3 regions of the Pseudomonas sp. JV414 genome follow, and region 2 is predicted to be linked to each of the others. Evidence: predicted binding sites of a transcription regulator. Region 2 holds the regulator's gene; each other region holds the start of a gene.
What was found. The regulator sigma-54, encoded in region 2, starts transcription at its own class of promoters, with help from an activator protein. The targets are predictions, from matches to a motif close to ANTGGCATNNANNTTGCTNT.
Positions count from the first base shown of each region.

Region 1 (3,243 bases), on a different contig from region 2:
CGTCGAGAATCGGCTGCAAGCGTTGTGCGTGAATGCCTTCGACGATGTAGGCACTGACGCCGGACTTGATTGCGCGGCGCATTACGTCGGGGTCGTGCTCGTCGGTGAACATCACAATCGGCCGTGGTTGGTCGCGGGTCACCAGCACCACTTGCTCCATCACATCGCGGCTCGGTGACTCGGTATCGATCAGGATCACGTCCGGACGCACCGTTTCGACGCGCGCGGGCAGGTCAATGGTCAGACCGGACTCGTCGATGACCTCGAACCCGGCTTCGGTCAGGGCCGCCTTCAGACGCCCGACTTTTTTCGCAGTGTCATTGATCAGCAGGATACGCAACATATTCGCAGGCTCCTGTCAGCGGCTGGCGAGAAGGGGAGCGCTGTCGCTCATGGCGTGCAGCGTGAAGCTGCGGGCATAGCCGGCCGGGTCCGAACCGTCCCAGACTTTGCCGTCGATCAATTGACTGCTGCGCATTTCCTGACTCCGGGCGGGCACACCGACAGCAGTGGCGGCCTCACGGTATAAGTCTAGTTGCTGGACCTGACGGGCCACGCCGAGGTAATCCGGGTCATCACGCAACAAACCCCAGCGCCGGAACTGGGTCATGAACCACATACCGTCGGACAAATACGGCAGATTGACCTCACCACCACCGTGGAAACGCATGGCGTGCGGGTCTTGCCAGCGATTACCCAAGCCGTCGGCGTAGTCACCGAGCAAGCGCGGTTCGATGCAATCGAGCGGTGCATCCAGATACTCGGGTGCACTCAACAGTTGCGCGGTGCTGCGGCGATTTTCGTGGCTGGCTTCGATGAATCGGCTGGCCTCGAGGATCGCCATCACCAATGCCCGTGCGGTATTGGGGTATTGCTCAACGAAGGCGCGGGTGCAGCCGAGGACTTTTTCCGGGTGATCGGGCCAGAGGGTCTGGCTGGTGGCCATGGTAAACCCGAGATTTTGCTGCACCGCACTGGCCGCCCATGGCTCGCCGACGCAGAAGCCGTCGATGCGCCCGGCTTGCAGGTGCGCGACCATTTGCGGCGGCGGGACCACCACGCTGTCGACATCCTGCAACGGATGAATACCCTGGCTCGCGAGCCAGTAATACAGCCACATGGCGTGGGTGCCCGTAGGAAATGTCTGGGCGAAGGTCAGTTTTGGGCGACTTTGGTGCACATGCCGGTCCAGTGCTTCAGGACTGGTCACGCCCAGGGCCTGCAAGCCGTGGGAGAGGTTGATGCTCTGGCCGTTCTGATTCAGGCCCATGAGCACGGCCATATCGGTGGAGGCTACGCCGCCGATGCCCAGGTGCACGGCGTAAATCAGGCCGTACAGGCTGTGGGCGGCGTCGAGTTCGCCGCTGACCAGTTTGTCCCGCAGGTTGGCCCAGGATGATTGGCGCTTGAGGTTCAGGGTCAGACCGTACGGTTGGGCGAAGCCCTGAGTGGCCGCGACCACCACTGAGGCGCAGTCGCTCAGGGCCATGAAGCCGAGGTTGATTGCGGTTTTTTCCGGGGCATCGCTGCCATTGACCCAGGCCAGTGGGCCGGCTGATGGTTCGTTCATCGATTTCGCACCTTCCAAAAAAAAGCGTCGTCCCAAGGCCTTTGCGTGGGCAAAGCCGGGTGACGACGCCATTGTCCTTCCACTCATCCCGCCGTTGGCATGAGTGCTGATGCCTGTGACGGTGCAAGGCATATGCCATCGCTGGCTGATTTTGTTGCGCGCCTCGCGTGAAGCCCTGATGCGCGGCTATAATCGCCGCCTCTCATCGCCAACCGAGTCAAGCCTGCCCATGTACACCCTGGCCCGTCAGCTGCTGTTCAAACTTTCCCCGGAAACCTCCCACGATCTGTCCCTGGACCTGATCGGCGCGGGCGGACGTTTGGGCCTTAACGGCTTGCTGTGCAAGGCGCCAGCGAAAATGCCGGTGACAGTCATGGGCCTGGAGTTCCCGAACCCGGTGGGTTTGGCGGCGGGTCTGGACAAAAACGGCGCAGCGATCGACGGGTTTGCCCAATTGGGTTTCGGTTTCGTCGAAATCGGCACCATCACGCCGCGTCCGCAACCGGGCAACCCGAAACCACGGATTTTCCGCTTGCCGGACGCCGAGGCGATCATCAACCGCATGGGTTTCAATAACCTCGGCGTCGATCACTTGCTCGCTCGCGTGGCAGCGGCCAAGTACAAGGGCGTGCTGGGCATCAACATCGGCAAGAACTTCGATACGCCGGTTGAGCGTGCGGTCGATGACTACCTGATCTGCCTGGACAAGGTCTATGCCCACGCCAGCTATGTGACGGTCAACGTCAGTTCGCCGAACACTCCAGGCCTGCGCAGCCTGCAATTCGGCGATTCGCTCAAGCAATTGCTCGCCGACCTGGCCACCCGCCGGGCGGAACTGGCCCTGCGTCATGGCAAACATGTACCGCTGGCGATCAAGATCGCGCCGGACATGACCGACGAAGAAACCGCTCAAGTCGCCCAAGCGCTGATCGAAACCGGGATGGACGCGGTGATTGCCACCAACACCACCCTGAGTCGCGTTGGCGTCGAAGGCATGGAACATGGTGACGAGGCGGGCGGGTTGTCCGGCGCACCGGTTCGCGACAAGAGCACTCACACGGTGAAGGTGCTGGCAGCGGAACTGGCCGGTCGCTTGCCGATCATCGCCGTGGGCGGCATCACCGAAGGCAAGCACGCGGCTGAGAAAATCGCCGCGGGTGCGAGTTTGGTGCAGCTCTACTCCGGCTTCATCTATAAAGGTCCGGCGTTGATTCGTGAGTCGGTGGATGCCATCGCCGCGCTGCGCTAGCTGACATCTGGGGTGCGGTGTACACGGTCAATGTAGGAGCTGCCGAAGGCTGCGATCTTTTGATTTTGCTTTTTACAATCAAGGGCAAGATCAAAAGATCGCAGCCTTCGGCAGCGCCTACAGGGGGATTGTGTTTAGCCAGTTCCGCAGGCGTGCTTAGCCAGATATCAGACATAAAAAAGGGCTCCTCGAAGGAGCCCCTGGGCCGAAGCCCGCCGTCCGGATGGGACGTGCGTGGTTAAGTCGTTGCGTAATCAGATTGTCGTGTCGGAGTGTGTGCCCTGTATTAGCCGACGGCGTGAAGTTCGTTGAGTCTGTGGATTCCCGCAGTGCCGGTCATACCGTCCCAGTTGTCGCCGCGTCCTTCTCGCCAGCCATTGATCCAGGCTTGGCGTACCGACGGTAGAGTAAAAGGGCAAAGCTC
Region 1 is NZ_VYKC01000022.1:268,567-271,809, forward strand. It holds gene F6R97_RS25250 (ANTAR domain-containing response regulator) at 1-343, opposite strand, end outside; gene F6R97_RS25255 (CmpA/NrtA family ABC transporter substrate-binding protein) at 359-1,570, opposite strand; gene F6R97_RS25260 (quinone-dependent dihydroorotate dehydrogenase) at 1,800-2,819, shown strand; gene rmf (ribosome modulation factor) at 3,106-3,243, opposite strand, start outside.
Region 1: a site for sigma-54 is predicted at 1,691-1,710, ahead of F6R97_RS25255 (CmpA/NrtA family ABC transporter substrate-binding protein). Genes of this name have one in related genera too.

Region 2 (3,243 bases):
ATAGGGGCTTCCAGGTGCAGCAGCGCACTGATTGGCGAGGTGCAGCCTTTGAGCCGGCAGTGGGGGATGGCGATGCCGTTGCCGAAACCGGTAGAACCGAGTTTCTCACGGGCAATCAGGGCCTCGAAGACGTCCTGCATTTCCAGATCCGGTACTTCGCGGTGGATAAGGTTGGCAATTTGCTCGAGGGCTTTCTTTTTACTGCCACCCGGCGCGTTCACTTGAGAACGGCCGGGGGTCAGGATGGTTTCTAGTCGGATCATGGATTGGGGGGGTTAACGACCGGTTGCGCCCTGGAGGAGGCTCTGGGTCTTTTCCTTATGCTTTTTGAGTTGGCGATCCAGCTTGTCGGTCAGCAGGTCGATGGCGGCATACATGTCCGTATGCTCGGCATTGGCGACCACTTCTCCGCCGGGAATATGCAGCGTGGCTTCGATCTTCTGCAGCAGTTTTTCGACGTTCATCGTGACTTGTACATTGGTGATCTTGTCGAAATGCCTCTCTAATCGGTCGAGTTTTTCGCCGATATAGGTGCGCAGGGGTTCGGTCACTTCCAGTTGGTGTCCACTGATGTTGACTTGCATACAGCTTCTCCTTCGTTGCCAGTGCATAAAGCGGCAGGCAGAAATGCCTGCCACTGGAACGCTGTGGCGAGCCCGGCGGCTACATCAACCGCTTCCGTTCGCTGGAAGGCGCGATCCCCAGGGATTCGCGGTACTTGGCGACGGTGCGACGGGCTACCTGAATGCCTTGTGCCTCCAGTAAACCAGCGATCTTGCTGTCACTCAACGGCTTTTTCTGATTTTCCGCGGCAACCAGTTTTTTGATGATCGCGCGGATCGCCGTGGACGAGCATTCACCGCCTTCGGAGGTACTGACGTGGCTGGAAAAAAAGTATTTCAGTTCATAGATGCCCCGTGGGGTATGCATGAATTTTTGCGTGGTCACCCGTGAAATCGTCGATTCGTGCATGCCCACCGCTTCGGCGATGTCATGCAGCACCAACGGTTTCATGGCTTCGTCACCGTATTCAAGAAAGCCGCGCTGATGCTCGACGATCTGGGTGGCGACTTTCATCAGGGTTTCATTGCGGCTTTGCAGGCTCTTGATGAACCAGCGAGCTTCCTGCAACTGATTACGCATGAACGTGTTATCAGCGCTGGTATCGGCGCGACGCACGAAACCGGCGTACTGGGCGTTGACCCGCAGGCGTGGCACCGATTCCTGATTCAGCTCCACCAGCCAGCGCTCGTTGTCCTTGCGCACGATCACGTCGGGAACGACGTATTCGGCTTCGGCGGACTCGATTTGTGAACCCGGGCGCGGGTTGAGGCTCTGGACCAATTCGATGACCTGACGCAGTTCATCTTCCTTGAGCTTCATGCGGCGCATCAGCTGGCTGTAGTCGCGGCTGCCGAGCAGGTCGATGTAATCGGTGACCAGGCGCTTGGCCTCGGCCAGCCAAGGGGTCTTGGCGGGCAGCTGGCGCAGTTGCAGCAGCAGGCATTCGCCGAGGTTGCGGGCGCCGATGCCAGCGGGTTCGAATTGCTGGATGCGGTGCAGGACGGCTTCGATTTCGTCCAGTTCGATGTCCAGTTCCGGGTCGAAGGCTTCGAGGATTTCCTCGAGGGTTTCGTCCAGGTAGCCCTGATTGTTGATGCAGTCGATCAGGGTCACGGCGATCAGGCGATCGGTGTCGGACATCGGTGCCAGGTTCAGTTGCCAGAGCAAATGGCTTTGCAGGCTTTCACCGACCGATGTGCGGGTGGTGAAATCCCACTCGTCGTCATCGTTGCTCGGCAGGCTGCTGGCGCTGGTCTGGTAGACGTCCTCCCAGGCAGTGTCGACGGGCAATTCGTTGGGAATACGCTCGTTCCAGTCGCCTTCCTCGAGGTTATCCACCGTTGGGGCGGTTTCCTGGTAGGAGGGTTCCTGAATGTCGGCGTTGGGTTTCTGTTCGGCGCTATCGGCCAAGGGGTCGGCGTTATCGAAGTCGTCGCCTTCTTCCTGGCGTTCGAGCATCGGATTGGACTCCAGGGCCTCCTGGATTTCCTGTTGCAGGTCCAGGGTCGACAATTGGAGCAGGCGGATGGCCTGTTGCAGCTGCGGTGTCATCGTCAGCTGCTGGCCCATTCTCAAGACTAGCGATGGTTTCATGGCAGGGGCTTAACACCTTATTCGCCGGCGCACATGCGCCATCCACTACAGGGCGCCGAAGCGCCAAACATAAGCAAATTATATGCCTGAAACTGGAGTGTTTGCCTAGAGCGCTGTAACAATAAAAACTTATTGATTTTTTTATTGAAGCGAGCGCTCTCTCGGCGACCCGGGCACCTCAGTGCTTACAGGCGGAACTCATGACCCAGATACACTTCCTTGACCAGTTCATTGGCCAGGATGGTGGCGGAGTCACCTTCAGCGATCAGTTGGCCATCGTTGACGATGTAGGCGGTTTCGCAGATATCCAGGGTTTCGCGGACGTTGTGGTCCGTGATCAGCACACCAATGCCTTTGGCCTTGAGATGATGAATGATCTGCTTGATGTCGCCCACCGAAATCGGGTCTACGCCGGCGAAGGGTTCGTCGAGGAGGATGAATTTCGGATTGGTGGCCAGTGCCCGGGCGATTTCCACGCGGCGGCGTTCACCACCGGACAGGCTCATGCCAAGGTTGTCGCGGATGTGGTGGATGTGAAATTCCTGCAGCAGGCTTTCCAGCTCTTTGCGACGACCGGCCTTGTCGAGTTCCTTGCGAGTCTCGAGGATGGCCATGATGTTGTCGGCCACCGACAGTTTGCGGAAGATCGACGCTTCTTGCGGAAGATAACCGATACCCGCCTTCGCACGACCGTGCATCGGCTGGTGGCTGACGTCCAGGTCATCGATCAGTACGCGGCCCTGATCGGCCTGTACCAGGCCGACAATCATGTAGAAGCAGGTGGTTTTACCGGCACCGTTAGGGCCAAGCAGGCCGACGATCTGACCGCTGTCGATGGACAGGCTGACGTCGCGCACGACCTGACGGCTCTTGTAGCTCTTGGCCAGATGCTGAGCTTTCAGAGTTGCCATTACTGGGCCTTTTGCTCGTCGGTTTTCTTCTTCGGCTGGATCACCATGTCGATGCGAGGGCGCGACTCGGTGACCTTGTTGCCCGTGGCACGACCGGCGCTCGCAAGCTTTTTGACGGTGTCGTAGACGATTTTCTCGCCTTGGGTGACGTTGTTGTCTTTATCGATGACTTTGG
Region 2 is NZ_VYKC01000007.1:115,893-119,135, reverse strand. It holds gene ptsN (PTS IIA-like nitrogen regulatory protein PtsN) at 1-263, opposite strand, end outside; gene hpf (ribosome hibernation-promoting factor, HPF/YfiA family) at 276-584, opposite strand; gene F6R97_RS10240 (RNA polymerase factor sigma-54) at 664-2,157, opposite strand; gene lptB (LPS export ABC transporter ATP-binding protein) at 2,343-3,068, opposite strand; gene lptA (lipopolysaccharide transport periplasmic protein LptA) at 3,068-3,243, opposite strand, start outside.

Region 3 (3,243 bases), on a different contig from region 2:
CATGCAGGCGACTCATCACGCCTTTGTCGCAATACAACAGGTACTGGCGAGTAGGGTCCAGTTCCTTGAAACGAGCGTTCAATGCATAAAACGGCATCGTCTGCACCTCAATGCCAGCGAGTTCCAGCGGCTCGTCTTCAGCGGCATCCGGGTGACGGATGTCGATGATGATCTGGCCCGCCAGTGCTTCGCTGACTTCTTCGATCTGCAAATCCTGGCCCAATTCGTCGATCACGCGATCGATCGGCACCAGCTTGGCGTTCTCGAGCGCACGCTCGAGTACTGCCATGTCGAATTCTTTCTCTTCATGCTCCACGCGCGGACGCTTGGCGTGGGTCTTTGGGTTCACCGAGATGACCCCGCAGTATTCCGGCATGTGCTTGGCGAAATCGGCAGTACCGATTTCGTTGGCCAGGTCGATGATGTCCTGCTTGTGACTGGCGATCAGCGGTCGCAAGACCAGCTTGTCAGTCACGCAGTCGATCACGGACAGGTTTGGCAACGTCTGGCTCGACACCTGGGAAATCGCTTCGCCGGTAACCAGCGCTTCGATCTCCAGCCGATCGGCAATACGGGAAGCAGCGCGCAACATCATACGCTTCAAAACTACGCCCATATGACTGTTATCGACTTTCCCGAGAATTTCTCCCAGTACTTCCTCGAACGGCACACTGACAAATAACACGCGTTGGGAGCTGCCGTACTTCTTCCAGATGAAGTGCGCGACTTCCATGACGCCCAGTTCGTGGGCACGTCCGCCCAGATTGAAGAAGCAGAAATGGCTCATCAGCCCGCGGCGCATGATCTGGTAGGCGGCGACGGTGGAATCGAAGCCACCGGACATCAGTACAAGCGTCTGTTCCAGGGCACCCAGCGGATAACCGCCGATGCTGTTGTGCTGGCTGTGGATCACGAACAACCGTTTGTCGCGAATTTCGATGCGAACTTCGATTTCCGGCTCTTTGAGCGAGATTCCGGCGGCACCGCACTGACGACGCAGTTGGCTGCCGACGTATTTCTCGACGTCCATGGAGCTGAATTCGTGCTTGCCGGCACGCTTGCAGCGCACCGAAAAGATCTTCCCGGCCAGGGCGTCACCGAAATGCTGCTTGCACTTGGCGACGATGTCGTCGAAGTCGCCCAACGGGTATTCATCGACCTGCAGGAAATGCGCGATGCCCGGCATGCAGCTCAGGCGCTCGGTCATCTCCTTCAGGGCTTTCGGCTCGCTGACGCGGGTTTCCAGCTCGAGATTGTCCCACACACCGTTCACCACCACAGCCGGGTCCAGATCGCGGAGCACGGTACGGATGTTTTTGGCCAACTGGCGGATGAAACGCATCCGTACCGGGCGGCTCTTGATGGTGATCTCGGGGAAGACTTTTACGATTAGTTTCATGAAAACAGCGCGCGCTGGGCCAGCCGAAAAAGGGGGGCGCGGATTATAGCGGAAATTGCTCAAGGTTTAACCAGTTAATGTGCAGAAGGTTTTGCGCGCACCAAAACAGGTCATTTATGGAATTCAACGCTACATTACAGGGCGAGGTTTGGCGCTTTTCGAGGCTTTGCACCTTTATAAGCGTGATATTGGGGCAAAAAACCCATGGTGGGGCACTGGCATGCAATTTGCTCCCTTGTGAGGCAGGTTGCCTTGGCAGAGTATTCGCGCCGGCATCACCCACATTCTAAGGGCATCCACTACTAAGCCCGAAGCCACCCGGAGGACACTATGTCGAAGTCGGTTCAACTCATCAAAGATCATGACGTCAAGTGGATTGATCTGCGCTTCACGGACACCAAAGGCACTCAGCACCACGTGACCATGCCGGCTCGCGATGGGCTGGATGAAGCTTTCTTCGAAGAAGGCAAAATGTTCGACGGTTCCTCCATCGCTGGCTGGAAAGGCATCGAAGCTTCCGACATGATCCTGATGCCGGACGACAGCACTGCCGTTCTCGACCCGTTCACCGAAGAGCCGACCCTGATCCTGGTTTGCGACGTGATCGAGCCTTCGACCATGCAAGGCTACGACCGTGACCCACGTGCGATCGCCAAGCGTGCCGAGGAATACCTGAAGTCGACCGGTATCGGCGACACCGTATTCGTGGGTCCAGAGCCTGAGTTCTTCATCTTCGACGAAGTGAAGTTCAAGTCCGACATCTCCGGTTCGATGTTCAAAATCTTCTCCGAACAAGGTTCGTGGATGTCCGACCAGGACGTGGAAGGCGGCAACAAAGGCCACCGTCCGGGCGTCAAAGGCGGCTACTTCCCTGTTCCGCCGTTCGACCACGACCACGAAATCCGTACCTCCATGTGCAACGCCATGGAAGAAATGGGCCTGGTCATCGAAGTTCACCACCACGAAGTGGCGACTGCCGGTCAGAACGAAATCGGCGTGAAGTTCAACACCCTGGTTGCCAAGGCTGACGAAGTTCAAACCCTGAAGTACTGCGTACACAACGTTGCTGACGCATACGGCCGCACCGCGACCTTCATGCCTAAGCCTCTGTACGGCGACAACGGTTCGGGCATGCACGTTCACCTGTCCATCGCCAAAGATGGCAAGAACACCTTCGCTGGCGAAGGCTATGCCGGCCTGTCCGACACCGCTCTGTACTTCATCGGCGGCATCATCAAGCACGGTAAGGCTCTGAACGGCTTCACCAACCCGTCGACCAACTCCTACAAGCGTCTGGTCCCAGGTTTCGAAGCGCCAGTGATGCTGGCTTACTCGGCTCGCAACCGTTCGGCTTCGATCCGTATTCCTTACGTGTCCAGCCCTCGCGCTCGCCGTATCGAAGCTCGCTTCCCGGATCCAGCAGCTAACCCGTACCTGGGCTTCGCTGCACTGTTGATGGCTGGCCTGGACGGCATCCAGAACAAAATCCACCCTGGCGACGCAGCTGACAAAAACCTGTACGACCTGCCGCCTGAAGAGGCGAAAGAGATCCCACAAGTTTGCGGCAGCCTGAAAGAAGCCTTGGAAGAGCTGGACAAAGGTCGTGCGTTCCTGACCAAAGGCGGCGTTTTCAGCGACGACTTCATCGACGCTTACATCGCCCTGAAAAGCGAAGAAGAAATCAAGGTTCGTACCTTCGTACACCCACTGGAATATGAGCTGTACTACAGCTGCTGATCCGGTAGCGCCGCGCTACGCGGCGTGACAAAAGAGAGGCCTCCTTCGGGAGGCCTTTTTTATGGGCGACCGTCTGTCATCGGATGCCCGGTTGCGTGCATCATGGC
Region 3 is NZ_VYKC01000009.1:403,360-406,602, forward strand. It holds gene thiI (tRNA uracil 4-sulfurtransferase ThiI) at 1-1,399, opposite strand, end outside; gene glnA (glutamate--ammonia ligase) at 1,730-3,136, shown strand.
Region 3: a site for sigma-54 is predicted at 1,614-1,633, ahead of glnA (glutamate--ammonia ligase). Genes of this name have one in related genera too.